3 regions of the Psychrobacillus psychrodurans genome follow, and region 1 is predicted to be linked to each of the others. Evidence: riboswitches for the same ligand, from Rfam matches in the RefSeq annotation. Region 1 holds a riboswitch; each other region holds the start of a gene.
What was found. A riboswitch is a leader RNA that binds a small molecule or an ion and turns the genes downstream of it on or off. The one in region 1 is predicted to bind cobalamin.

Region 1 (10,019 bases):
TCCTCGAAAGTTTGCTGCTTCAATTTTGGATCGGTGCAAAGCTTAGTTGGCACATCTTTTTCCTTTAAATATACTAATCGCTGTTTTTCACAGGCAGATGTAGCGATTCCACCTGTCTCTATATCGACAATGACACCTTGCACACCGTCTGGAGCAACGAATGGCTCGACTGGGAGTCCTTGATGAACAGCCTCCATAAATTCAATCCATACTTGTTTTGTTACTTGTTTCGCTTCTGCATCACTCACTTGTTTACCTTGATCGTACCCATTCCATACACCGGTTGTTAACTGTGGAGAGTAGCCTATCAAATATTGATCGGTGTTTGTAGTTCCAGATTTTGCAGCATAAGGTCTCGTTTGTTTTGCTCGAATACTAATACCTGTTGCAGGAGAATAGTCATTGAAAACAGGATCGAACATGCCTGTTAGTAAATGAGACAATATAAATGAATCTTGTTCGGTTAATACCTTTTTCCCTTTTATATCATTTTCCTTTATATCATAAATAACGTTTCCACTTTTATCTGTTATTTTCGTAATATACGTAGGTTTTTTCTGGATGCCTCCAGCGGATATGGTGTTATAAACTTTTGTCATTTCTAGTAAGGAAACTTCCGTTGTCCCCAGCGCTGTAGCGGGAGTATCCTTGACAGTCATATCCAAATTAAATCTTTCCGTTAATTGTTGAAATGGTTTATATCCAATTTCCTCCAACGTTTTAACTGCATAAATATTATCAGAAATAGCGAGAGCTTGTGCCAGAGAAATAGGGTGACCTGCAAACTCACCGTTCACATTTTTCGGTTCATATTCTTGGCGGCCGTTATCATATGTGAAAATAGTTCGTTCACTTTTCATATAAGTAAGGGGGGAGAATCCATTTTCCAAAGCTGCTGCAAATAATAATGCTTTTACGGTAGAACCAGGCTGTCTCTTAGCCTGCGTAACACGGTTAAATGGGCTATCCGCGAAATCTCGTCCGCCTACCATTGCTGTCACAAAACCAGTATCTGGTTCCATACTGACGAATCCTACTTGTAATTCTCCTTCTGGCATCCACTTTTCAATCATTTGTTCTGCTACTTGTTGATGCTGTTTGTTTAACGTAGTTTCAATCGTCCAGCCACCTTCCTCAATACGGCGACCTTTTTCTAGGGCAATATCTGTAGCCTCTTTCCACACTTCCTCTAAAAAATAAGGAGCGGTTTTCTGTTTAACTAATGAGTCCTCTGCCTTTAATACGAAATTTTCGTTATACGCTCGTTCCTTTTGCTCGGTAGTTATCTTTTGTTGGTTTTCCATCAATGTCAAGATGAGCTGCTGGCGAGTGACTGCTTTTTCTTCATTTACTAAAGGTGAATAATAGGTAGGACCTTTCGGAATTCCGACTAAAAGTGCGGATTCAGCTAGAGTTAAAGATTTGGCGCTCTTTCCGAAATAAAATCTACTTGCTGCCTCGACGCCATACATACCGTGGCCAAAGTATACCGTATTCAGATATCCTTCTAACAGTTCATCCTTATCGTAGAAAATTTCTAGTCGGTACGCATATAATGCTTCATTTATTTTTCTGGTCCAAGATTTTTCATGAGTAAGAAATAAATTCCGAGCGTATTGCTGCGTAATTGTACTGGCACCCTCCACTTTTTTACCGGCTTTTATATCCTTTAAAATAGCAGAAGCAATTCGAGAATAATCAAACCCGTGGTGCTCATAAAACTCCTGATCCTCAACTGCTACAGTAGCTTGCGGTAGAAAAGGGGACATTTCATCCAATGAAATCCAATATCTGCGTTGCTCCTTAAAACGATCACCGATAACATTCCCTTGACTGTCTAAGAAGACAGAAGAAATTGGCACTTGAATCATAGGGGCACCAACGATTTGAGCGTATATTCGGAGCGTGATGACTGCGCTAAAAAGTGCACAAATAGCGGCAATACTTAAAAGTAACAGCCTTTTCCATCTTTTAGTTCGTATGGCCTTTTTTCTATATTGAATACGCCCCATGAAATCAACTCCGTTCTAATTGATATTTTCATTAGTATGAGAACAATAGATTCAAATTAAACGGAAAAACAAAAAAGTATTGCACTTTTGTCAAAAAGCACTATACTTTCAATGTATTTATTTTTTTAATAAATAACAAAACCCATTATAGAAACGGAGATAGATAAATGGCTGGATTTTGGTTTACAGAGAAGCAAACCGAGAATTTTGGCATCACAATGAAGGTGAAACGCACTCTTCATACCGAGCAGACAGATTTTCAATTGTTAGAAATGGCAGAAACTGAAGAATGGGGAAATATGCTCTTTTTAGATGGCATGGTAATGACCTCTCAAAAAGACGAATTTGTATACCATGAAATGGTTGCACATGTTCCTTTATTCACACATCCTAACCCTGAAAATGTGTTAGTAGTTGGTGGTGGAGACGGTGGAGTAATTCGTGAAATTATGAAGCATCCTAAAGTGAAGAAAGCAACGCTTGTTGATATAGATGGAAAAGTAATTGAGTACTCAAAAGTATACTTACCGGAAATTGCATGTGAATTAGATAACCCTCGTGTAGATGTTCAAGTAGGCGATGGTTTCATGCATATAGCTGAGTCTGAAAATGAATATGATGTAATTATGGTAGATTCTACAGAGCCAGTTGGACCTGCAGTAAACCTATTTACAAAAGGCTTCTACGCTGGAATTTCTAAAGCGTTAAAAGAAGACGGTCTATTCGTTGCGCAATCGGACAACCCTTGGTTCAAGGCAGATTTAATTCGCCAAGTTCAAAAAGATGTGAAAGAAATTTTCCCAATTACAAATATGTATTTGGCGAATATTCCAACATATCCAAGTGGATTATGGTGCTTTACAATCGGATCTAAAAAGTATGATCCATTACAAGTGCCAGATGAGCAATTTTTTGATATTGAAACAAAATACTATACAAAAGAGCTTCACAAAGCGGCATTTGTACTACCAAAATTTGTGAAAGACCTTGCAGGAGAGTAAGCCCATGCGATTCGAAGAAGCATACTCAGGTAATGTATTTATAAAAAGTAAACAAAATTATGATGAAGCACAGGCAGTTATCTACGGTATGCCAATGGATTGGACAGTAAGCTATCGTCCTGGCTCGCGTTTTGGCCCTGGGCGAATCCGTGAAGCATCAATCGGCTTAGAGGAATATAGCCCGTATCTTGACCGCGAGCTAGATGACGTGAACTATTTTGATGCAGGGGATATTCCACTACCATTCGGTAATGCAGAAAAGAGCTTAGATTTAATATCGGGTTTTATTCGTCAACTATTGCTAAATGGGAAAATCCCTGTAGGCATGGGAGGCGAACATTTAGTGTCATGGCCTGTCATGAAAACAGTGGCAGATAACTATGACAATCTTGCGATTATTCATATGGACGCGCATACAGATCTACGTGAAGAATACGAAGGTGAACCGCTTTCTCACTCCACACCAATCCGTAAAATCGCCGAATACATCGGTCCAAAAAACGTCTACTCATTCGGAATTCGCTCTGGTATGAAAGAGGAGTTCGATTGGGCGAAAGAAAACGGCATGCAAATTCATAAATTCGAAGTATTAGAGCCTTTGAAAAAAGTGCTACCAACATTAGAGGGGCGTCCTGTCTATGTAACAATCGATATCGACGTACTGGACCCAGCGCACGCACCTGGAACAGGAACAGTAGACTGCGGAGGAATCACAAGCCGTGAGCTATTGGCTTCTATTCACGCAATTGCAAATTCTGGTGTAAACGTTGTAGGCTTTGACCTAGTAGAAGTAGCACCGAATTATGATCCTTCGGAACAGACCGTAAATACAGCTTCGAAGCTTCTGCGCGAAATGATCTTAGGATGGGTTAAATAGAAAACATAAAAACGTGATGTCATTAGGACATCACGTTTTTATTGATTAAATATGAGTCTGGATTCTGCCTTAACTATTTCTCTCCATCAGTATCACTTGATTAGGGAAAATAAAACCACAAGTATAAGTGTCACTTTAGTGAACAATATACTCGTGGTTTCAATTGAAAATTTCATTCCATTATTAATTCTAATTGATATGTATTACTTTATTTCTTCCAGAAGTTTTAGCCAAGTAAAGGGCTTCATCAGCAAGCTTATACAATTCATGAGTTGTTATAGCATCTTCTGGGTAAGTACTAATACCGCCTGAAATAGTTATACTCAGTTTTTCTCCTGTTGAGATCAGGAACAAGTTTTTCTCAATTGATAATCTAATGAGATCTGCAATTTCTATGCTCTTATCATCTGTAGTATTTGGAAGGATGACTGAAAATTCTTCTCCTCCATTTCGAGAAACAATACCTCCGAATGGTTTACTTGTATCTTTTATTCGGAGTGCTAATTCTTTCAATACTTCATCTCCAACAGGATGTCCGTATGTATCATTTACCTTTTTGAAATAGTCAATATCCAACAATAGTAGTGAAAATACTTCATTATTTTCTATAAGCTGTTGAGTGCATTCTTGAAATTTCCGGTTATTATTCAAGCCGGTTAGATAGTCTGTTGCAGACATCTCTTCAATATGTTTTATCTTTTCAAAAAGAGAGCTAAGTAGTTTAAGAATGACAAAAATAATGGAAAACGACAAGACTGAAAATACTATAAAGCTTATAATGGCCAACCACGTTTCAAATTTCCAATTGCCTAAGAAACCTAAAACAATAGAAGTTTGCAAGATGGAATATCCAAAAAAGTAAGGGACGTTTTGAAAGGTCATCGTTTTCTTCCAACTCCAAAGTCCAATAACTAGTCCTATTACGATAGTGCTGCTACCAGCAATCAGTGCATTCGTGGAATATCCGTACATGAATAGGCGGAAGACCCCGATTATTGTTCCGCTTATAATAGGTGCAAACGGCCCTCCTAAGACACCGGATAATGCAATAACCGCCATTCTCCCATCCACAATAAAGAAATCAGAAATGCTAACAGAGGTTAACATTAATAGACAACCAGTAAATCCGCTTAATATCCCAAGTATAAATCGGGCGTAATTATAAGATGGTATATAAACATTTAATTTATTTTGAAATGGAATATAGGTAAGAATTGCAAAAGTAAACAAAATACAAAAATTAATAACAAAGTCAATAAGCACAAAGGTCACCTTCTTAAAATATCTCGGTCCATTATAACCTTTCGAGTATGAATAGTATATTACTTTTTCAGTGATTAGTTGTCACATTCCTTAATATTAAGATATAATATGAAGGTTATAGTAAAAAAATATATGATATTGTGAATTGTCTTCCAGTTGCGGTCAATAATCGCTTTTAGGAAATCATAAATAAAACTTCTACAAAGGATGATAGGCATGTCTACTCCATTACAAAAGACAGTAAATATACGACTAGTTTCTACAATTCGTCATCCGAATGTACAAGAAGAAACAATCAACATAGAAATCAAAGGCACTTTAACACTAAAAGGTAAACAGTATTATCTAGTTTACGAAGAAATGCAAGATCAAAAGAAAACTCGAACGACTGTGAAGTTAGGTGGACAGACCGCGTTGATACTACGAAGTGGTGGAGTTAAGATGCGCTTGCCATTTGAACGGGGAGAACTACAAACGGGTAGCTACGATACTCAATATGGAACACTTATAATTACTACAAATACAAAGCATTTACATTTTGATGATGGCCATTTTCAAGTGGAATATGAGCTAATCATAAATGAAGAAGTTGCTGGTACATATACATTAGAACTAATTTATACGGAGGCGGAATAAATGAACTCAGTAGAACAGCTACAACAATCCATTAAAGACGCATTACAACAAGCAATTATAAAAGCAGAACTTGTAACGGAAGAGCAAATTCCTGCAATCCAACTTGAAACACCAAGAGATAAGGCAAATGGTGATTACGCAACAAATATTGCAATGCAGCTAACAAAACTTGCGAAAAAGAATCCTCGTCAAGTGGCGGATGCAATCGTGGAAAATCTTGATATGTCAGGAACAATGATGGAAAAGATTGATATCGCTGGTCCTGGATTCATGAATATCACGGTTCGTAAAGATTACTTACAAGATGTAGTAAAGGCTGCCCTTACAGAAAAAGAAAACTTTGGCCGTTCAACTTCAGGTGCGGGAGAAAAAATTCAAGTGGAATTCGTATCAGCTAATCCAACTGGTGACTTACATTTAGGGCATGCCCGTGGAGCATCTGTAGGAGATTCTTTATGTAATGTGCTTGATTTTGCTGGATTTGACGTTGCTCGCGAATATTATATTAACGATGCCGGAAACCAAATTCATAACCTAGCTATTTCGATTGAAGCTCGTTATTTCCAAGCTTTAGGATTAGATAAAGAAATGCCTGAAGGTGGCTACCACGGGCAGGATATTATCGACATCGCAGCTGCTCTTGTTGCAGAACATGGTGAAAAATTTGTATCCATGTCGGATGAAGAACGCTACAAAGCATTCCGTGCACATGGGTTAAAAGTAGAGCTTGCAAAACTTCAAAAAGACTTAGCTGATTTCCGTGTTGGTTTTGATAACTGGTTCTCGGAAACATCTTTATATGAGAACCGTAAAATTGAAGTAGCTTTAGATAAATTACGTGCGAACGGTCATATTTTTGAAGAAGAAGGAGCAACTTGGTTCCGTTCTACTACATTTGGAGACGACAAGGACCGTGTACTTATCAAGAGTGATGGCTCTTTCACGTATTTATTGCCCGATATTGCATACCACGAAGATAAATTAGTTCGTGGATTCGATCAATTGATCAATATATGGGGAGCAGATCATCACGGCTATATACCACGTATGAAAGCGGCAATTGAGGCGCTTGGGTATGAGCGTGAAAAACTTGAAGTATCAATTATTCAAATGGTTCAACTATATAAAGACGGCGAAAAAATGAAAATGAGTAAACGTACTGGGAAAGCTGTTACAATGCGTGAGCTTGTGGAAGAAGTAGGTCTAGACGCAGTACGTTACTTCTTCGGTATGCGATCAGGTGATTCACATATGGACTTCGACTTAGACTTAGCTGTTTCTCAATCTAATGAAAACCCAGTGTTCTACGCTCAATATGCACATGCACGTATTTGTTCAATTTTACGATCAGCAGAAACGCAAGGCATGAAAGTGTCGACTGATTCACTTGAATTATTGCAAAGTGAAAAAGAATTAGATTTACTGAAGAAAATTGGTGACTTCCCACAAATAGTTGCAGATGCTGCAAAACTTCGTGCACCTCACCGAATTGCAATTTATATCCAAGAATTAGCTACGACATTCCATAGCTTCTATAATGCGGATAAAGTACTGAATTCGGATAACGTGACGCAATCAGAAGCTCGCCTTGCACTTGTAACAGCAGCACGTCAAACAATCTCAAATGCATTGCGCCTACTAGGTGTATCTGCACCTGAACAAATGTAATCCTAAACCCTCGACCTTGGTTGAGGGTTTTCTTATGCTGTTCATTTGGAATTAATATCCACAACGCGAGTAAGTGCCGCTCAAGAGCAAGTAAGCCTAGCCTATTCACAAGTATTTCTATCCTGAACGCAAGTAAAGGTCCGGTGACACCAAGTAAACAACAAACGAGAGCAAGTAAACGTTAATTCCTCTCTTATATTAGAGCAATCTCCAAATTATCAAGTTGAAAAATTGGAATTAACTTCCTGAACGCAAGTAAATACATCTCAAGTAAGCCTAGCCTATTCGCAAGTATTTCTTTCTTGAACATAAGTAAAGGTCCAGTGACAGCAAGAAAACAATAAACGAGAGCAAGTAAACGTTAATTCCTCTCTTATAATAGTGCAATCTCCAAATATCAAGTTGAAAAATTGGAATTAACTTCCTAAACGCAAGTAAATGCCTCTCAGGAGCAAGTAAGCCTAGCCTATTCACAAGTATTTCTATCTTGAACGCAAGTAAAAGTCCAGTGACAACAAGTAAACAACAAACGAGAGCAAGTAAACGTTAATTCCTCTCTTATATCAGAGCAATCTCCAAATTATCAAGTTGAAAAATTGGAATTAACTTCCTGAATGCAAGTAAATACCTCTCAAGAGCAAGTAAGCCTAGCCTATTCACAAGTATTTCTATCCTGAACGCAAGTAAAGGTCCGGTGACACCAAGTAAACGACAAACGAGAGCAAGTAGACGTTAATTCCTCTCTTATATCAGAGCAATTTCCAAATTATCAAGTTGAAAAATTATAATTAACTTCCTAACCGCAAGTAAATGCATCTCAAGAGCAAGTATTCATAACCCCTTCGCAAGTATTTCTATCTTGAACATAAGTAAAAGTCCAGTGACAACAAGTAAACAACAAACGAGAGCAAGTATATGTTAACTCACCTCTTATGCGAGAGAGATCCCTAGCTATACGAGAGAGATACGCATATGAACGAGAGAGCTCACCTCCAAACCAAAACGCCAACAATAAAAAACGAAGTCGACAGTCATAAAAAATAAGGTATAATGAAGACAAAGCAACATCAATAAATAAATGCATAGAGGTGCTCTAGTTACGGATTGCTAGAGTTAAAAGGGAAGCTGGTTAAAGTCCAGCACGGTCCCGCCACTGTATGTGATGCAACACATCATAAGTCAGAAAACCTGCCTATATGCTTTACGCCCGTTACCTACGAGGATAGGTTTGGTGTAGGTCTGGCTCATTGTATTTTCGTGCAGATTTATACCTATCTATCTCTCATCAATAGGATGGGAGATTTTTTATTGGCTTAATTAGGAGGAATGTAAAATGAAGAAATTATGGCAGTTATGGATGACATCCGCTTTAGCAGTTCTATTGCTTGTAGGATGCGGACAAGAAGAAGTTAAACCTGAAGAAAATACAGGAAATACACAACAAGAAACAGTAGTAGATGAAACAACTTTCCCAATTACAATGACCGATGCAGTCGGTACTGAGATTACATTAGAGGAAGCACCAAAAACAATCGTTTCTATGCAACCAAGTAATACAGAAATTTTATTTGCACTTGGATTAAATGATGAAATTGTTGGAGTTAATGATTACGATAACTACCCAGAAGAAGCGCTTGAAAAAGAGAAAATCGGTGGTATGGAATTCAACGTGGAAAAGATCGTAGCGATGAATCCGGATATTGTATTTGCTCATGAATCTGCCTTGGGTGTAGGTGAAGCTGGATTTCAACAAATTCGCGACGCTGGAGTAAAAGTATACGTAGTGAAAAATGCAACGGACTTCAATGAAACATATACAACAATTGAGGAAATTGGTCGTGCTACTGGTAAATCTGAGGAAGCACAACAAATTGTAGAAGATATGAAAGCAAAAGTAGCAGAAGTTAAAGAGAAAGTAGCAAAAGTAGAAACGAAGAAAACTGTATTCGTTGAAACTTCAGATGTTCCGGAAATTTATACACCTGGTAAAGAAACGTTCATGCAAGAAATCTTAGATATGGTGAATGCTGAGAATATTGCAGCGGATCAAGAAGGCTGGTTTAAAATAGAACCAGAAGAAATTGTTAACCGTAATCCGGACGTAATTATTGTAATGTATAGCTATGTAGAAGGAATTGTGGATAGCGTGAAAGCTCGTGACGGGTTCGATTCTATTACAGCTGTGAAAAACAATGAAGTTATACAAGTAGATGAAAACCTAACAAGTCGTACAGGTCCACGTCTTGCAGAGGGATTAGAAGAAGTAGCGAAAGCAATTTATCCAGAGGCTTTTAGTGAGTAAAGCCTTGATCGGCTACATCTTGTCCATAATAGCTCTTTTTGTAGCAATTTGGCTAGGTGTATCGGTCGGATCCGTAAAGGTACCGATCAGCACATTATGGGATACGGGAGCAGATGCAATCGCGACCAATATCGTTTGGAAAATTCGCATGCCACGTGTGGTGCTTGCAGGACTAGTAGGTGCATCACTAGCCATTGCAGGTGCTGCATTTCAAGGGTTATTAAAAAATCCGCTTGCCGATCCTTATACGTTAGGAGTGT
Region 2 (10,019 bases), 990 kb from region 1:
AGCAGTATACTCCCCATCTCTTGTGGCCTTAATATATGTTCCAACTTCCTCCTGTATAGCAATCGCTTTATCTGTGGTTATTCCTTGGATAGAAAAATACTTAGTTCCTTTCTGATAGGTATTCGAGAAATTTCCAGAATAGGTTCCTTCCTTATCCGAATACTTTGTAACATGTCCAATTTCTTTATCCACCTCATTGACCCGTTCGTCCGTGATAACATACACAGAACCCTCCCACACGACGAATGCATATGACCAATCTGCAAATGTTTTAATCGGAAATAATATATGGACAAAAAGAATAAAAACGATACCAACATGCATTATTTTTTTGCTATTCAAACAATAATCACCCCTATAGAATATCGGACATTCTAACTTCGTCCCTGTTCCACTAACGTTTTATTTAAAAAAAAGGCTGCTTCAAAGCAGAAATCTGCTTTAAAACAACCTTCATATCTATCATTCTCCTAAATCTACATTGTGGTAGACTTGTTGAACATCTTCTAAATCTTCAATTGCGTCGATCATTTTCTCGAATTGTGCTTGAGCGTCTGCATCTAAAGCAATATCATTTTGCGCAAGCATTGTTAGTTCCGCGACTGTGAAGTCCGTTACACCCGCCGTTCTTAATGCTTCTTGTACGGCATGGAATTGATCTGGCTCTGCATAGACGATTACTGCATCTTCCTCTTCTAAAATGTCGCGCGCGTCTACTTCTGCTTCCATCAAAATTTCTAGTACGTCATCAGCAGTTTTACCTTCTAAGCCAATAACTGCAGTTGCATCAAACATATAAGCAACTGAACCACTAACACCCATATTACCGCCATTTTTACCAAATGCAGCACGTACATCGGATGCAGTACGGTTAACGTTATTTGTAAGTGCATCTACAATTACCATAGAACCATTCGGTCCAAAACCTTCATAACGAAGCTCATCAAAGCTTTCTTCTGATCCGCCTTTTGCTTTTTCAATCGCTTTATCAATAATATGCTTAGGCACACTGTATGTTTTTGCACGTTCCAATACTACTTTAAGCGCTTGGTTAGATGTAGGATCAGGCTCACCTTGTCTTGCAGCAACATATATTTCACGACCAAATTTCGCATAAATGCGGCTAGTATTAGCATCTTTGGAAGCTTTCTTTTCTTTAATATTATTCCACTTACGACCCATAAGTCCCACTCTCTTTCGCTAAGCTAAATTTTATACTGTAACATTATACATGAAACCCTTATAAACTAGCAAAATAAATACATTAACTTCCATTTATATACTATTGATTTGGGTATAATTCTTGCAGGAATGCGATTGATTTTGTAATCATTTCCTTTAAAACATCTTCATTAACATCCTCGACTTTGTTTATATATACGCATGATTTTCCTGCTGTATATTTCCCGAAGCGTTTGAGAGCTTCTTCTCGTGCCGTGTCCCCAGTCGTAATATATAAACTAATCTTTGCCTTTCTCGGTGAAGATCCCACTAAAGGAGCATCTCCTTCGTGACCTGAAGCGTATTTATAATGATAAGTTCCAAAACCAATAATGCTCGGTCCCCACATCTTAGCTTTATAGCCTGAGGTCTTCTCAAAAATTTCTAAAAGCCTGTATGCATCCTCACGTTTCTTCGTATTATCGACTGCCTCTATAAATTCAATTACACTAGCATCTGTCTCTTTCATCTTTGCTTCATATTTAGCCATTTTCTGACTCCTTTCGATAACTACTTTTTATAATAAGCCCGTGACACGAGTAGTCCAACCACTCCCAGAACTATAAATAAGAATGCCTTAATAGCTACAGATACAAATGAAATATCGAACAATATGATTTTCGCTAACGTCACAAACAGAATACTGACACCGACATACTTACCTTGAGGCAATGAAAAACGACTAACTACCATAAATAAGATAGCCACTATAATCCATAAAGAACTAGTAATGACTCGCTCGGCATTGCTACCAATATCCCCTGAAAGTAAAGTAGCAACCATATGCAAAAAGTATAAAATCATAATCGCGATAAATGATACTCCAATATTTATGACAGTTTTCTCTATAAAAATTCTAGATAGTAAATAAACTCCATAAACTGTACCTACTAAAAATACTATCCAGTGTAGCATTTCCCATGATATCCAACTCATAATTGAAAAAGATAGCACATAGTAGAAAGCCACGATATAACTAATACTCAAAAGAATTAGATGTAAAATATGTTTGAAACTTTTATATACAAAGAAGTATATATAGCTCAACCCAATTATCCCTTCAAACAACAAATTATCTAGCTGAAGCTGCATTATATTTAACAAAGCAACTGATCCATTCGCGATAAAAATAGGTGTACGAATAGAATCCTTTTGATATACATAATAACAAATTCCATAAATTAGCGTAATAATTACCATTAAAGCTGTTGCTTCGTTGTCCGTAAATATTATACCTATCCATAAGACAGTTAATAGCATAATTGAAAATAGCGTATACGCTTGTTCCTTTAACATCTGCTTTGTCTTCAAAAGACTAACCAATAAAGCAACATGTTGCGCGAATACGGGAAGCATTGCGATCCATTTATATGCGTCAGGTACATTTGTAAAAATAAAGAAAACTAATATTGCGACCTGTAAGAAAATTACCGAAATATAATATAGTGCCTTGTAGGAATATTTTAAGGAGATCCATAGAAATACTGTGAAAAGAACTGTTTCATATAAAGAAAACAATGGAATATTGGGCAAAGTGCTCTTTATCAGAAATGGAACAAATACGCCCCCAACTATAGCTACAATTCCAATTCCTTGTGAGCGATACTTATAGGTAAAAAATAATCCTAATGCAATCCAAATAAGATTGAAAATAAGTGCTACTGTAGGTCCGGATATATTATAAAGCTGATGCATCGCAAAAGTGGTCAACATTAGGATTGGAATAGAGCCACCAAGGAGCATATGCCCTAAATTCTTACGACTTTTTTTAATTTGCCATATACCTAATGCGATTAATACAAAACCAACGACATAACCTATGATTACTTTTACGGCCGGTTGTAAAAAACCGTAATCTGACACCGCTTTGAATCCCCAAATTATTCCCATTATAAATACGACAATAAATAAGGGAGGCAGTATTTTCTGAAAGATTAGTACATCCCATTCAACAGGCTTTTTCACTTGTTGTTGCTGTATGACAGGTCGATGAGGTTGAGAGATATTTGGTTTAGTATGTATTTGCTCTTCTAAAAATCGAACTCGTTCTTCTAATTGCTCTATTCTCTTTTCAAGAAGTTCACTCTTCTCCACCCAATCCCTCCTTTTCAATAAGTTCATACTCATACTATTAGACAAATATTGAAAATATCCTTTAAGCATAAAAAACATGAGGAGTTATCTTTTAAATAACTCCTCATGTTCTCTTTTATTTCGGCAATAACGAATTAATTTCATAAATGAGTCAATTTCATAAAGAATATTGTATAGTTAAATCCGAAAAACGCTGATTTCCGCTCTAGGCGGACGCTTTCCACGGGCACGGCTTCAATCTCCTCGTCACTTCGAAAACATATGCTCCTGCGGGGCTTTCAGCTCGCGCTGTTCCGTGCGATATTAAGTAAACATTCGCATTTTTAAATGAAACAAGTAATTATGAAATTGATTCAAATAAGTTAAATTTCAAAACCTGCTTTTTCACTAGTCGTTTTTTCATAAACCTTAATGGAGCCTCCAGAAGGTCCGTAAGTAATCGTTGAATTTACCCAACCGTAGTTTTCATAGTACCCTTCTAAATCACTAGATAAATAAAGTTTCTCGTATCCTAGCTGTGCACTCACATTCAATCCATGTTCTAAGAGACTTTTACCAATTGACCTTCCTCTATACTCCGGCTTTACATATAAGCAGGCTAACCAAGGGAACAAATCTTGTCTGCTATTAATGTCATTTCGAAGCAACGCATAAGTACCAATGATTTCCTTACCCTCGATAGCAATATAAAATCTTGGTATAGCGTCCTTATCTTTACTTGAATGTCTCATACAATCCTTGTAAAAATCATAGTTCGTTTCATTTCCCCATTGCTCCCAAAATATTTCCACTGATTCATTAAACAAATCAGATTCATTTTGGATATTTAAAATTTCCATATTAGCACCCCTTTTTATAACTTCTTTATCTTATTTCGCTATATAATATAAGATACCTTTATTTCCGTAGGATGGTGAGAAAAATTAGAGATCGTGGAGCAACCATAATTATTGAAAACGGCCAAGTTGCACTCATTAAACGAACAAAACCTCATATGACGTATTACGTGTTTCCAGGGGGAGGATTAGAAGAAGGAGAAACTCCAGAGCAAGCGGCGATTCGCGAAACATATGAAGAGATAGGCGTACATGTAAGAATCCAGCGTCCTTTTAAGATTCTTGAACAAAGTGGTAATCAACATTTTTTTCTAGCAGATATAATAGGAGGAAAATTTGGACCCGGAATCGGTGAAGAATATACAGATTCATCTCCTCAAAGAGGCGGTTATGAACCGATTTGGTTAGATATTAAAGATCTATCCTCACTGGATGTACGTCCTAAAGAAATCATCGAGCTAATTACAGAGGTCTAAGCAGTCCAATAACCGCACAAAATGACAGGCTTACCTCTTTGTTTTCCACTAAAATACATATTAGGAGTGAAGCCAATGGGATGGGTAGAGTCGATTCAACAAGCAATAAGTTACATGGAAGATCATTTACTAGAAGACTTATCAATAGAACAAATTGCTAAGGAAGCTAATTCTTCTGCTTTTCATTTCCAACGGACGTTTTCCATCTTAACGGATATGTCACTCGCAGACTATATTCGAAGAAGAAGACTCACTTTAGCTGCACAAGAACTGCTGAATACAGACAATAAAATTATCGATGTCTCCTACAAATTCGGCTACGACACTCCTGAATCTTTCACTAAAGCATTCCGTAAACAACACGGTATAACGCCTAGTGAAGCACGAAAAAATATAGGGAAAATAAATTCCTATAACCGCCTTGTTATTCAGGTAAATTTAAAAGGAGCTGAGCCAATGAAGTACAAAATTTTAGAAAAAGATAGCTTTCAAGCTGTCGGAGTGAAAAGAAGCTACAATTGTAAGAACGGAGAAAATACTCAAGGTATACCTTTGTTTTGGGATGATGTAAATGCGGACGGTACAGATGATTTGCTATTCCAATTAAACAACGGAGCAATTAAAGGTGTACTTGGTGTTTGCGTTGCAGACGAAGCATATCAAGAGAATAGCTTAATCGATTACTGGATTGCAGCAGATTATGTGGGCGAAGTACCAGAAAATTTATCAGCTATTACAATTCCGGCATCTAAGTGGGTTGTGTTCGAGGTACACGGTGCGATGCCAGATGCCATGCAAAATACATGGAAACAAATATATTCCGAGTGGTTTCCATCCAATCCATATGAGCCAGCAGGAACACCAGAATTAGAAGTATATTCTACTGACGACCCTACCAGCCCAAACTGTTATTCAGAAATTTGGATACCGATTAAATAACATCAAAAACCCGAGGAGCACAAATCCCTCGGGTTTCCATATAATATAGTTCTCATTTCCCAAAGTCATCTTGCCACAAATTTAAGACGAGTTTGGAATGTTAATTAAATAATTCTGGGTACACTGTTTTAGCAACCAGTTCTACTGCTTCACCAATACGCGGCCCAGGTCTAGATATAACGTCACCGTCTACTAAAAATACGGAGTCATTTTGTACAGCTGGGATCTTGTCCCAACCAGCACGAGATTTAATCTCGCCAGTTGCATCTTCTATATAATTTGAAGTTGTTAAAATAATTTCTGGATTTTTGGCAATAACATCTTCTTCTGATACACTAGTCCATCCTTCTTGATCGCTAAACACATTGTCGACAGATGCTGCAGCTAAAATTTCTTGCTGGAACGTTTTACTTCCCGTTGTATAAATATCTGGCGATGGGCTAATCTCATAATATACTTTTTTTAATACGGCAGCAGTTTCCACTTTTTCTTGAACTTCTTGAATAGTAGTTTGAATTGAAGTAATAATTTCCTGCCCTTTTTCCTCAACTCCCATTACTGTAGCCAGCTGCTTGATATCTCCGTATACATCCTCAAAAGAAGTCGCAGACTCAATAACAAAAACTTTTAATCCAGCTTCCTCTAATAGTTGTAAAGCCTCTTCTTGACCGATTGTATAAGCGATTACTATGTCAGGGTTCAGTTCTGTAATTCGTTCCGCATTAAATGCAACTGAATCAGATACTCGTTCAATTTCAAGCGCTTCCGCTGGATATGTATCATATTCTGTTGCACCTACAATTTTATCCCCTACTCCTAACGCAAAAAGAATTTCTGTATTGCTTGGTTGAAGAGAAACAATCGTTTCGGGTACTTCTTCAAATGCAACCTCATTACCAGCATCATCTGTTACTGTGTATTCTTTTACTTCATCTACTACTTCCTCTTGTTTCTCTACAGTTGGTGTTTCTTCTGCAGAACAGCCAACAAGTAAGAACGAAAATAGCAGCACTGCTAACCAATTAAATACATGATTTTTCTTCATATTATTATTCCTCCATTTGCTTCTTTTTTCTCATTGGATACGACTTACTGACAAATTGAATTTCTTCCACAGCATGATGTTTATTAACATAAACAGCCATAGCAAACAACACGTTTGCCAATAACTGTGCATAGTCAAATAAAATCTCAGGTACTTCCCTTTCTAATGAAACTTTATGTAGAGCTCTAACTGACTTCTTTGCTTCACTTCTACAAACGTGTAATTCACAAGCAGCAGTTGTACCTTGTGGTAGTACAAATATATCTACTCTTCCTTTTACTTCCTCCACATAGAAGTCGTACATATCGCTTAGAAACTGTAAATCACCTTCTGTTATGGCAACCTTACCTCGAACGGACCCGTTTAAATGGTAAGCCATTGGCGCCAAATACACTAGATCCTCGTAAACCTTTGGTACATCCTTGGTCAAAGATGCCGCTAATCCAATTCGTGTAGTCAATGAATCCGTTCGAATTTCAAAATCTACAGTAGAAGGAGTCTCACGCATAAATGGATAACAAATATAGCGGATATCTTTTTTCATCTTTTTACCTCCTCTCCTCTCGTTTGCGAACTTTCCGACATACAATACTTAGTTAGTTAACAGCACAAAAAAACGCCACCCAAATTAGGGCGGCGTGATACCTATTTATCGAGAAAATAAAAAAGAAAAATAGAAACGTGCCGTACAATCCCTTAACTTCCGAAGAGTATCTATACGTTCAAGAAAAGGCTGGTCTCCTGGCTCATGCATCCATTTACTCTAAGAACCTTCCCATTGACTAATCAACAGTGGTATTTTTCTTATTTCATCAGCATTTACAGTTGCGGAAACAGCTTCGGATTTTAACCGAATTCCCAAATTAAGCTAACAAGTTAGCACCTTTTCCCTGCGAAAATTATTCACTTACCACCAGTGTACCATAGCTATCTCTCTAACTGTAACAACAATTTCACACATGAGAATTCCTCGTTTTTATGCTAATGTCAGTATATGAAAAAACTTATACCTCTTTTACTTTTACTTGTTGTTGTATTTTTGGCATCAGGACAAACAGCTGAACAGCAATCTATGCAGGAAGTTTTAAAGGCATGGCTACCTAACAAACCTTTAGAGTCTTTTCTTTCTATATTTCAAGTTCCATATTGGGGTATTCTCGTTTCGGTGGAAGAGCGTGGTTACTATGCATTTTTAGAATTTTTGATACGAAAAGGAACACATTTCGTTTATTTTGGAGTAATTGCTTTAGCCATCTATATTGCACTATCAAGAATTAAGTATCGAAAGGCCACTGTGGTCGTAATTACTATGTTTCTTGCCATCGCTGATGAATTTCGTCAATCTTTTACAAGCGGTCGGACTGCTTCCCTTCAGGATGTCATATTGGATACATCCGGGGCAATTGTTGCTATATTGTTACTAACATTATATCAGTGGTACAAACAAAGAAAAAACGTTGCACAGTAAAGTCAACGTTTTTTCTTTATAAGTAAAACTAAACCAAACGACATAACCGCAACGAATGTGAGAATCAAATTAACGGGAAGGATAGGCTTGAATATAACTTTTTTATCAGTAATCTCATATACCCCAATTGGCTTAATGGAAAAAATACCTCCGCCTCCTTCTCCTTGTCCAATTGACACAGCCTGCTCTTCATCCAATTGCCCACCACTTCCTCCTCCCACAAAATAGTTTACTTTGGCAACAGGTAATACCTGCTTATTCTCCATAACAATGGGCTCTCCGTAAACTAACGCAACATCCTTCTCACGAGAAAACTTTTCAAAAATAGAGCGTACTGGTGCTTGAAACATCGGATATTTCAGTTCTGGTTTTTTAGTCATAATAATTCCACCCTCTACTCTAAAATAAGTGACATATGCTGTTCTTCGTAATAATTATCCCCTATCTTTAATGCCATCTCTTCTGTACCAAATACTTTAAAACCTAATTGAAGATACAGATTCTTGGCTGCCTTATTGCTTGATACGACAGATAGGTTTATCTTTTGAATTTCTTCACTTTCTTTGGAATGTTCAATTGCCATCTCCATTAACGCCTTGCCAATACCTTTTCCTCGGGCCTTTGGACTAATATACATAGCGAAAATATTAGCTCTATGCCTCATCTTTAAAGTACTTTCTTGTAATAGAGTAACTACACCAATTAATGTATGTTGTTCGAAAGCTCCAAATGTATAATTTTCCTTTACTTTAAAATTATCTTTTACTCGTTCAATTGGATTGTCCCGTAGAATCGCTTCCTCATAGCTCGTGCCAAAAGCTTCTGGGCTATTTTGCAATGCTTCTAGTCTTAACTCCCAATACGCACTCGCATCTTTACCTACTAATTGTCTAAACTCCATTCTTATACCTCCAGGAAATATTTATCATTACATAATTCATGCGCAAAAAAAACAAAATCTCGACAAGCTTCTGCACGGAAACTTTCTGTATTAAATAATGACTCAGTTTGTCTAGATGAACGTATTCTTAGACCCTCCATCAATAAAGGTTTCCACCGTTCAGGCAACGTGTCTATTCCGTTTTCTAATGCTATTTTCTTTGAAATAATCTCTTTTTTATCTAAAGAGTAAAGAATTCTACAAATAGTTGTCGTAGCAAATTCCACCATTTCATCTGAAACTGAACCCCTTATTTCTTTCGCCTTACTGTACCAATATTCATTAATATTATATTTTAATGTGTTGAAGACATCTTCCCATTTAGTAGCAATGCCAAGTTCTATAATTGGTGTTCCTTGTAGTACATTTCCGTACTCCTTTAAAACCCACCAGGTTATATGATTAATATCCCAATGACCAACCTCTAGACTTCCATCCGAATAGTAAGGATAGGGAGCTAAGACACTATTTGTTTTCCCTATGTCGGCCTTTAAAATATACATTCCATCCATACGTGCTCCAAGGTTTTCATTTGTTAATTGAACATGAATATCGTCCAGAATTTCTATTTCCTTTTTATTTGCCGTTCGCTTCAATAACACAATAAAGTCAATATCGCTTTTCTCCTGTTCAAATGCTCCTATTGCAGTAGAACCATAAATATAGACTCCTTCAATTAAATCCTTAGTTAAATATGTGTTCAATAAATGCAAAAAGACTTGCATTAATTTATGTACCTCCTGTGGTAATGTTTGCTTCATGATTCACTCTCCTTTGAAATTATGTTCAAAATATGTACTAGGCTTCGAAATACCTACAAAATATGACATATAACACTATTGCTAATATTAAGTCTGATGTAAATTAGCGCTAATAGGATTGCAAAAAAGGAGCCCTTAAAATTATGCAGAAAAAAGTTGCTTGGATTACTGATACCGCCGCTTTATTAGACCCAACTTTCATTGAAAAACATAATATTTATGTCCTTCCTTTGAATATC
Region 3 (10,019 bases), 390 kb from region 1:
AGTCTTTGGTGCAATGTTTTCGAGGAGTAGAGTACCTTCGATTAGTGATTGTTATCCAAGTGCCTTGAAAATTTGGAACAAAATTTATAATAATAAATTTCCAAATTTAAAAAAACGATATTAATCAAAAAGCAATATTATTCAACTAACAGGTGCTTTACTTCAAGAGGGAGTAAAGTCTTTTTCTTACTAAAGTAACGAAGCATTTTAGTTGAAGAAGAAATGCTGTAAAATTCGGATCCTAGTTGTGAAATCACCGGTCATGTTATTCAATCAGGCCAGATTGAATAACGCTTTTTTACGGGGCAGTTCCAAGTCGATATTTGATCGATTTTTGGGACTGCCCTTTTTATTGGTTAAAATCCCTCTTTCTTAAATATTTACATGGGGATGGGCTATTTAGATTAATGATGGAGTTAGGACGAATAATATATGATTCGATTCATCACTTTTGTTCAAAAACCGGTGTTTAACATTTGGTGGAATGCGCACGACATCTCCTTCATTTAGAAAGTATTCGGTGCCTTCCAGTTCGACATACGCTTGTCCTTTCATCACGACAGCAATTTCTTCTTGGTTATCGTGTGAATAGTGACTTTCAGTAGTACTTGCGTGTGCATTTAAATCCATTAGTAAGAGTTCAATATGTGCTTTCATGAAATCTGGTGTTAACACATCATAGACAATATGGTCACTATTCTCACGATATACTTTCTTTCGATCATGTTTTCTCGAAATGAGCGAATCCGTATCAATTTCATTAATGAAGAGGGTAAAAAGTGGTACATTTAATGCCTTTGCAATTAGTTTTAGTACACTTAAAGATGGATTTGCTTGTCCTCTTTCTATTTGGCTAATAAGTGAAGTGCTAATCCCAGCATAATCAGCGAACTCACGAATTGTCATACCACTCTTTTTACGATAATTTAATACGGTTTGTCCGAGACGATGATCATTCATAGTAAAACCCCTTTCTACAATAATGTATGTTTAACTCATTTTGTGCTGACATACTAAACAAAGCGAAATAATACTTTTTTCAATTACATAAATATTTTATACTTACCTTTGTACATTATAATAAATTAATTTTATTATTGTAAATAATTATCTAGGAGGACCAGAATTGAAATCTCCTCATATTTCTTACGCACTCTTATTTTTTGGCGTATTCGCATTATCGTCTTCAGCTATCTTTGTGAAATTAGCAGATGCACCTGCTACAATTACAGCATTTTATCGAATGTTTTTTGCGACTGTAATACTTTTTCCATTTTTATTAGTTAATAAAAAGAACCGACAAGAATTACGTTTGTTATCAAAAAAACAATGGGGACTCGGATTATTATCAGGGGCATTTCTAGCAGCACATTATGTATTGTGGTTTGAATCATTAAATTACACATCTGTTGCAAGCTCGACGGTTATTGTCACATTACAACCACTCTTTTCGATGATTGGCGGTTATTTTTTATTCAAGGAGCGTTTCAGTAAAGGGGCTATAATGGGCTTTCTTGTAGCGATTGCCGGAAGTATTGTCATTGGATGGCAGGATTTTCAAATTAGTGGGCTAGCATTATTTGGCGATATACTTGCACTTATTGCGGCAGGCATCATAACAGCTTACTTTTTCATTGGTCAGCATGTACGTAAAAGGCTATCTCTTATCCCATATTCAGTTATTAGTTACGGGAGCAGTACATTACTTTTAGGTGTTTTTGCTTTTTGTCAGCAAACACCCTTCTTTAATTACTCTGTACAAACATGGTGGTCCTTTATTGGATTAGCGTTTATTGCGACAATTTTAGGGCAAACAATTTTCAATTGGTTGTTGAAATGGCTAAGTACCTCCATTATTTCAATGAGTATATTAGGAGAGACAATTGGAACCTGTATACTCGCGTATTTCATTTTGGATGAAGTCATTTCTTTACAACAAGGTATGGGTATCGTACTTATCTTAATCGGTCTAGCATTATTTTTACTACAGAATAGAAATAAAGAATAAATAATAGAGACTAATTGGCGGTACGTGAATAGATTAAATTAAAACACATATTAGAATAATACCTTTTAATTAATAAACGCTCAAAATCTATAAAACTGCATAACAAAAGAGCCTCTGAAAAACCTCTAGGGTCCCTTTTCTTATTAACTTAATTTTAAGGAAGTATAAAGTGAAGTCAGAACTGTATAGAATCTGTTTGATACTTAAAACTCCTGAGAGGAAGGGGAGGTAGTTTAACAATGGGAAATATAATGTTGGAGCTATATTATATTATTTTAGTCACTTGAAAATAGTGAAGAAATTTTATACATATGGGACTTTTTATAGATTTCTTGTTTAATAATATATTATCTATTGCTCCTGTAAACACAATATGTTAGATTATATAAATGAACTAAACACAATATATAGTATGTTAACGATGAGAAGGTACCTTTATGGTTTAAAAGGGAATTCGGTAAAATGCCGAAGCTGTCCCCGCAACTGTAAGTGTGGACGACTGTTGGAATAGCCACTGCGAGCAATCGTGGGAAGGCCAACAGGAGAGTGAAACACGAGCCAGTAGACCTGCCTTTTCATCGGTAAGCAACACTTTCTTCGGGGGTTGAGAGGTGGGAGCGAAGGCCAATATCTCGAATGCTTGATATGTCTTGTTGTATCCTACACTTTTAATTTTGAGCGATGTCTCAGCCGAAGATGGCTGTGACATCGCTTTTTTGTGCTCTATTTCAAAGGGGAGTACCACATAAATGATTCAATTAAAAAATAGGAGGAATTCAAAATGACAATCATCTCAAACACTACTAAACAAGAAGTATTACATAATCTAATCAAAGAATTTGGGGAGGAAAAAATTGCTCCTCTTATAAAAACACATGAAAGATGGATGCAAAAGCACCCGGAAGGTACAATAGCTGCTTGGTCTAAGACAATGTCACTGGAAGCATTAAGTTTTCTAGATGAACAAGAAACTTATTGGACCTTTGTAGCAGCAAGAGTGCATTTAGCAGAGGTTTATGAACAAGTAGCTGAGAGAAGAAGCACAACTGCGGATGCAGTGTATACAAAATTTGCTAGTAATGTTCAACTGTTAAGTGAAAAAGGAATTTATGACAAACGTCTTAAACAAGCATACTCCCAGCAAGAATTAGAGCAGCTATCTGAAGTTCTCGTACAGGAAAGAGATTATTTATTTACTTATATCGGCCTTAAAACACTATTGGATCGGTATGTAGCGAAGAACTTTGATAAAACAATTGTAGAACTGCCTCAGGAACGCTGGCTTATTATTGCTATGACACTTATGAAAGACGAGCATGAAAATCGTTTAGAAAAAATAAAAGAATCATATTGGGCAATGAGTAATTTATATATGACAGTAGCAACACCAACACTTTCAAATGCCGGTAAACCTCATGGTCAGCTTTCTAGTTGTTTTATCGACACGGTAGACGATAGTCTTCAAGGTATCTACGATAGCAATACGGATGTAGCGACTCTTTCGAAATTTGGTGGCGGCATTGGTGTTTATATGGGTAAGGTGCGTAGCCGAGGGTCTTCCATTAGAGGTTTTGTTGGTGCTTCAAGCGGTGTACTTCCTTGGATTAAACAACTCAATAACACTGCAGTAAGTGTAGATCAGCTTGGCCAGCGTCAAGGTGCGGTGGCTGTTTATTTAGATGTTTGGCATAAAGATATTTTTACATTTTTAGATCTACGTTTAAATAACGGAGATGAACGCTTGAGAGCTCACGATATTTTTACTGGGGTGTGCTTGCCAGATTTATTTATGGAAAAAGTGGATGCTAGAGAGGAATGGCATTTATTTGACCCGCAAGAAGTTCGTCAGCTAAAGGGCTATTCGTTAGAAGATTTTTATGATGAAAAACGTGGAGATGGTTCCTTCCGCCAAAAATATGAGGAATGTGTAATCGATCATCGTTTGTCTCGAGAAACAGTTCCTGCTATCGATTTGATGAAGCGAATTATGCGCTCTCAGCTAGAGACGGGTGTTCCGTTTATGTTTTACCGCGATGAGGTCAATCGTAGCAATCCAAATAAACATGCCGGGATGATTTATAGTAGTAATCTTTGTACAGAAATTTTTCAAAATCAAAGCGCAACAACATTCGAGTCCATTCAAATAGAGGACGATATAATTGTCACTCGTCGTAAGCCAGGGGACTTTGTCGTATGTAATTTATCGTCTATAAATTTAGGACGAGCAGTTCCAGCGGATGTTTTGGAAAAGCTTATAAAAATTCAGGTTCGAATGCTTGATAACGTGATTGACCTAAACATGATTCCAGTTCCTCAAGCAGAACGGACGAATTCTAGATACAGAGGGATCGGTTTAGGAACGTTTGGATGGCATCATTTACTCGCACTTAAGAATATTCGCTGGGAATCAGATGAAGCTGTAGAGCTTGCAGATGCATTATACGAAAAAATTGCATACTTAACGATTAAAGCATCTGCGGAGCTTGCAGTAGAAAAAGGGGCATATCCATTATTTGAAGGATCGGATTGGCAAACGGGAGTCTATTTTGACAAGCGCGGGTACGAGAGCGAATCATGGAACGAACTACGAGAGCAAGTGAGTAATAATGGATTACGCAATGGTTATTTAATGGCAGTTGCTCCGAATTCGTCGACATCCATCATAGCTGGAAGTACTGCAAGTATCGATCCTATTTTCCAAAAGTCTTACTCGGAAGAGAAGAAGGATTATAAAATTCCGGTTACTGTACCAGATTTGAATTCTGAAACTACATGGTATTACAAATCAGCCTATTTCATCGATCAGCATTGGACACTTAAACAAAATGCTGCACGCGGACGCCATATAGACCAAGGTGTTTCGTTAAACCTATACGTGCAAAATACGATCAAAGCAAAAGAATTATTAGATTTACACTTAGATGCCTGGAATAGTGGACTGAAAACAACTTATTACGTTCGTTCTACATCCGTAGAATTAATAGATTGTGAGTCTTGTTCAAGCTAATGAAAGCTATCATTTGTTATCTAAGCTATAGCGGAAATACCGAGGAAGTCGCGGAACTATTGAAAGAGCAATTAAAAGCTAGCGATATCGATATAGATATGCATAGCATTGGCTATGGAGTGGTACCGAATTTGTTTGAATATGATCTTATTTTTATTGGAACTTTTACTTGGGATAGGGGAAGTACACCAGAGGAAATTAAGGACTTTGCAAAAGAAGTTGGAGGTAAGCCAAATAATGTCTATGTATTCGGCTCTGGCGACACACAGTTTGGCGGAGATGAACTGTTTTGTAATGCTGTAGAAAAATTAGTTAATTTCTATAACAGTGGTTATCCAGGTTTAAAAATTGAGCAATCGCCAAGAGGTAGCCAGGAGCAGCTGGTAAGTAAATGGTTAGAAGGAGTTTTGGAACATGCAGAAGGCAAAAACATTAGATCCTAGAAATCCAAATAAATCGACAGGAATTTTCAATGGTAGGTCAAGTGGAATATTAAATTGGAACGATATTGCGTATCCCCACTGGCATAAGATGTACAAGCGTTTGTTAGGTAACTACTGGCAGGCAGATGAGATCAATATGTCAAACGATATTAAGCAGTTCGCGAGCCTTAGTACATCAGAACAAGATGCTTATTTGAAGATTATTGGCTTGCTTGCAACATTGGATGCACCTCAAACACGCACTGCTCTGCTATTGTCGTTATACGCAACCGATTCGTCGGTTCAATCGATTATGGCAGTCATAGCGCAACAGGAAGCGGTACATAATGAAAGCTATTCCTATGTTTTATCTTCTATAGTTTCGCTGGATCAACAAAATAAGGCATTCGAATTTGGAAGAACCGACAAAATTTTACTCAAGCGTAATCAAAATATCGCGAAGTATTATAATGACTTCGTAGAAAACCCGACTACAGAAAATATATTAAAAACGCTAACGTACACAACTCTGCTAGAAGGTTTATTTTTCTATTCAGGCTTTGCCTACTTCTATAATCTTGCTAGATACAACAAGATGGTAGGGACTTCTACAATGATCAGCTATATTAACCGAGACGAACTAGAGCATGGTCGATTTATATCCGAACTATTTAGAGCAACACTATCTGAAAACCCAGAACTGAATAACGAAGAAATGATTGAATGGGTATACGAGCAATATAAAGAATCCGTAGAATTAGAAATAGAGTGGTCGCAATATGTACTAGCGGATATTGAGGGAATCAATTTAGAAGAAATGCATGGGTATATTAAATACCGTGCCAACAAAATGCTGAGACTAATTGGGCTTAATGAAATCTATCCCGAATATGTGGATAATCCGATGAAATGGATACGTGCGTATGCAGATAATATTGATGGAACAAAAACAGATTTCTTTGAACAAAAGTCTCGCCAATACGTAAAAGTAAATGCCATTGATAATGGATTTGATGACCTATAAGTAAACAAGCGTCTATGAGTCACTTTTGACTTATAGACGCTTTTTTTTAAAAATACTCTTATGTTGTAGAGGGTAATGTTATGGTTACAATTGTGCCAAACTCACTCGATTTTACCTGAATGTCTCCGTTATGTGCTTCTACAAGTTGTTTTGCTATAGCAAGACCAAGGCCTGTTCCCGAAACTTCAGTAGTTGTATTTGTTCCACGATAGTAACGATTGAATAGATTTTCTAATTCCTCTATCGGAATTCCTTTTCCTTCATCTTTAATAGTTAACAACACATTATCTTTATTTTGTTCAATTATTAAAAGTACTTTTGTTCCTTCCGGTGTATGTTTAATGGCATTTCCTACTAAATTATCGAGCACTCGTTCAAATAGCTTTGGATCAATATAAACTTGTGCACCTTCGTCTCCTATGGGATCTTGGATATCCTTCCAAACAGATTTAGACGAATAGGCTTTTACAAATTCAAATAAGTTAACATTAATCTTTTCTATAGAGATAGCATTGTTTTTTAGTTGATAAGTGTAAGTTAAATCTTCTATTAAAGCATTCATATAGGTCGACTTTTCTTGCATTATCTTAGCAAAGGATCTTACCTCTTCATTTGACCAAGCGTAGTTATCAGATGATAGCATGGTTGAATAACCATAGATCGAACTAAGTGGTGTTTTCAAATCATGTGATAGACCAGTAATCCAGTCCTCTCTTAACTTTTCGGTTTGCATAATTTTTCGCTCATTTGCTTCCTGTGTAAACGCTAAATGGGAGAGTGATTGGTCAATATCTTCGTACACACGATATTTTCGTTTTAATCGCCCGGTTTTATGATTCCTTAATTTCCGATCATCTAAAACTTCATAGTCTTGTTTGGCTAATTTCTCGATACGCTTAAGAAAGTATAAAACAGGACGACCAAATCGACTTCCGATCCAAAAAGAAAACAATATAGTAAAGAAAAAAAGAATAAGATGAAATAATAGAAGACCTATCCCAAACTTTTTCATCCCATCTTCAAATGCAGGTTCGAAAGGGTTATAGTTTGAATTATTGACTCTGACAACAGCAACGTTTCCATCTTCTAATACCTCAGAGGCAATTACTTCTTTTCTTTCAGAGTAATTATGTGAACTGGTTAGTATTTCGATCCCACTAAGAGCAGGATTGGATGGCCCGAAAACAACTTTTCCCCGCTTGCCATCTGGCGTATAAATTTCAAAACTGGCATCTGCTTCTTTTAGTTTCTTTTGTATGTTATTCGATAATTCAGTCCCGTTTTCTTGAACAATCATAGAAAGTAACTGTGTTGCAGGATGTTTTTCGATAAACACAATATACAAGCCGTTACCCTGCTCCCATACAAATGCTTCCTTCGTTTTTGTCATGGCAACGAACTGAGAAATAGTGTAACTGTTGCAACAATCACTACTCTTCTCCGAGCTAGCAAGTACCTTGCCGTTTTTATTGACTAACTGAACTAGTCCTTTGTTTTCATGTGCTGAATCAATTAAGTCTTGGGACAAATGATAGGTCCCATTTGAATCCTTTGTAAAATCCGACTCAAGTTCAAACGCATCTAATTCACGAATATCTGTATAACTATTACTATTCATTACATCATAAACAAAATATACGATAAGTCCAATCGATACAATGAGCAATACTGCATAAAAAACAACAAAATAAGCTAAAAAACGTGTAGTCATTTTTGTAGATAAGCGCATTTTAATGTTCCTCGCTTATAAGTTTATATCCTATACCGCGAATAGTTAAAAGAAGTTTTGGATTACCAGGTTGCACCTCAATCTTTTCGCGAAGTTTTCGGATATGAACCATTATCGTATTGTCATCTATAAAATGTTCTTCACCCCAAACGTGAGCATAAATTTGTTCCTTGGATAGAACCTGTCCTGGATGTTCGCAAAAAAGTTGCAGTAAGTAAAAGAGCTTCCCTGCTAAATTCATTTTATCCCCAGCAACAGTTAATTCAGCTGCAGCGACATCTAATTGGAAACGACCGAAGTCAAATACTTGTTTACATGTAGGGGCAGATGAAGGCGATTTATATCGTTTCATCTGCACTTTGACACGAGCAGCTAGTTCCATAGGGTTAAATGGTTTTGTAATATAATCATCCGCACCGTACATAAAGCCGCGAAGCTTGTCTGCATCACTTGCTTTTGCTGTTAGGAAAAAGATAGGTGCATCTGATTTAGTACGTACCTTTTCTGCTAGGTCAAGTCCAGTACCATCTGGTAACATAATGTCGAATATAAATAGGTCATAGTTATATTGTGCGATAAGTGTTTCGGCAGCGATAAAACTCGTGCATACATCTATCTGATTAAATCCTTCTTTTCTTAAAATGATATCTACCATGTCACCAATTGCTTGTTCGTCATCCACAACTAAAATTTTTACCTTTAACACCAATATCCACTCCAAAATTTAAGATTTCTTTAAGGTACGTTTCATACTGATATAAGCTACTTATTTTATACTAACAAATGAGCGATATAAAACTCTAGGAGGATTTCTAGTGAAAATGGAAAGAGTAAGATTGATAGACAGCCTAAGGGGTCTTAGTCTGTTCGGAATACTATTGGCAAATATGCTTATATTTCAATATGGAATGTGGGGGAAAGATGAGATTTCTTACTTCTCTTTGTCAGATCTTGACATAGGAGCATACAAGTTTATAAAAATTGTAGTAGAAGGCAGTTTTATGCCGATCTTTACATTCTTATTTGGGTACTCACTTATCAAATTGGTGGAATCTTTGAGGAAAAAAGAAGTAAAGGCTAGGTGGCATTTAGTTAGACGGTTTATTTTACTTATAATTTTTGGTACTTTGCATGGAACATACTTATGGGAAGGAGATATTTTAGCTTTTTATGGATTTATGGGATTCTTCTTATTCCTCTTTATAAACAGAAAGAAAAAGACTCTTATTATTTGGGGAATTATTTTACTTCTTTTGACAAGTGCAATGGGCTATGGAGTAGTGGAAGAAACAAATGAAGAGGTAAAAGAGTTATCCTCTTATATTGTAAAAACAAATGATGTATATACAAATGGCAACTATACAGAAATAATGGATCATAGAAATAATGAAAGTCCACTATTTTTCGACGATGAATTTTTCCTCTTGTTCGTTATGATTTTAGCACCTTTTATGACGGCTCCCTTATTTTTGTTTGGGATGGCAGCAGCAAAAGGGAAACTTTTTACTAGACCTAGTTTGGAACAAAAATGGTATAAAATAGGCGTAGTTTTTTTGCCAATCGGATTAGCGTTAAAGGCAAGTAGTATACTTCTTCTACAAAATGATTGGTCTGCAATATTATTAAATGTCGGTGCACAGTTCCTTTCTCTTGGCTATATTTCTTTATTTGCACTTTTATTTGTAAGCTATTCTAATTCAAACGTATTTCATGGTTTTGAAAGTGTTGGAAAGTTGTCCTTTACGAACTATATTATGCAAAGCGTAATATGTACGACTATTTTTTACGGTTACGGCTTAGGACTGTTTGGAAATCTTGGAATGTTAAAT

Region 2: linked by a shared signal. The riboswitch ahead of ACQCPR_RS18240 (hypothetical protein) and the one ahead of ACQCPR_RS03300 (ABC transporter substrate-binding protein) in region 1 are both predicted to bind cobalamin.
Region 3: linked by a shared signal. The riboswitch ahead of ACQCPR_RS01385 (ribonucleoside-diphosphate reductase subunit alpha) and the one ahead of ACQCPR_RS03300 (ABC transporter substrate-binding protein) in region 1 are both predicted to bind cobalamin.

Annotation. Positions count from the first base shown of each region.
Region 1 is NZ_CP189791.1:658,850-668,868, forward strand. It holds gene ACQCPR_RS03270 (transglycosylase domain-containing protein) at 1-2,012, opposite strand, end outside; gene speE (spermidine synthase) at 2,180-3,013, shown strand; gene speB (agmatinase) at 3,018-3,890, shown strand; gene ACQCPR_RS03285 (diguanylate cyclase) at 4,080-5,153, opposite strand; gene ACQCPR_RS03290 (DUF1934 domain-containing protein) at 5,370-5,789, shown strand; gene argS (arginine--tRNA ligase) at 5,790-7,457, shown strand; cobalamin riboswitch at 8,527-8,667, shown strand; gene ACQCPR_RS03300 (ABC transporter substrate-binding protein) at 8,791-9,759, shown strand; gene ACQCPR_RS03305 (FecCD family ABC transporter permease) at 9,764-10,019, shown strand, end outside.
Region 2 is NZ_CP189791.1:3,681,002-3,691,020, forward strand. It holds gene ACQCPR_RS18200 (hypothetical protein) at 1-342, opposite strand, end outside; gene ACQCPR_RS18205 (YebC/PmpR family DNA-binding transcriptional regulator) at 463-1,182, opposite strand; gene ACQCPR_RS18210 (DUF1801 domain-containing protein) at 1,283-1,711, opposite strand; gene ACQCPR_RS18215 (DUF2339 domain-containing protein) at 1,732-3,315, opposite strand; gene ACQCPR_RS18220 (GNAT family N-acetyltransferase) at 3,678-4,154, opposite strand; gene ACQCPR_RS18225 (NUDIX hydrolase) at 4,229-4,627, shown strand; gene ACQCPR_RS18230 (AraC family transcriptional regulator) at 4,703-5,566, shown strand; gene ACQCPR_RS18235 (ABC transporter substrate-binding protein) at 5,667-6,611, opposite strand; gene ACQCPR_RS18240 (hypothetical protein) at 6,616-7,155, opposite strand; cobalamin riboswitch at 7,326-7,513, opposite strand; gene ACQCPR_RS18245 (VanZ family protein) at 7,606-8,079, shown strand; gene ACQCPR_RS18250 (hypothetical protein) at 8,082-8,459, opposite strand; gene ACQCPR_RS18255 (GNAT family N-acetyltransferase) at 8,474-8,980, opposite strand; gene ACQCPR_RS18260 (aminoglycoside adenylyltransferase domain-containing protein) at 8,983-9,780, opposite strand; gene ACQCPR_RS18265 (DegV family protein) at 9,924-10,019, shown strand, end outside.
Region 3 is NZ_CP189791.1:265,291-275,309, forward strand. It holds gene ACQCPR_RS01370 (hypothetical protein) at 1-124, shown strand, start outside; partial or broken gene ACQCPR_RS01375 (helix-turn-helix domain-containing protein) at 400-1,012, opposite strand; gene ACQCPR_RS01380 (DMT family transporter) at 1,127-2,008, shown strand; cobalamin riboswitch at 2,419-2,597, shown strand; gene ACQCPR_RS01385 (ribonucleoside-diphosphate reductase subunit alpha) at 2,790-5,015, shown strand; gene ACQCPR_RS01390 (flavodoxin) at 5,015-5,458, shown strand; gene ACQCPR_RS01395 (ribonucleotide-diphosphate reductase subunit beta) at 5,430-6,461, shown strand; gene ACQCPR_RS01400 (HAMP domain-containing sensor histidine kinase) at 6,520-8,190, opposite strand; gene ACQCPR_RS01405 (response regulator transcription factor) at 8,192-8,896, opposite strand; gene ACQCPR_RS01410 (DUF418 domain-containing protein) at 9,012-10,019, shown strand, end outside.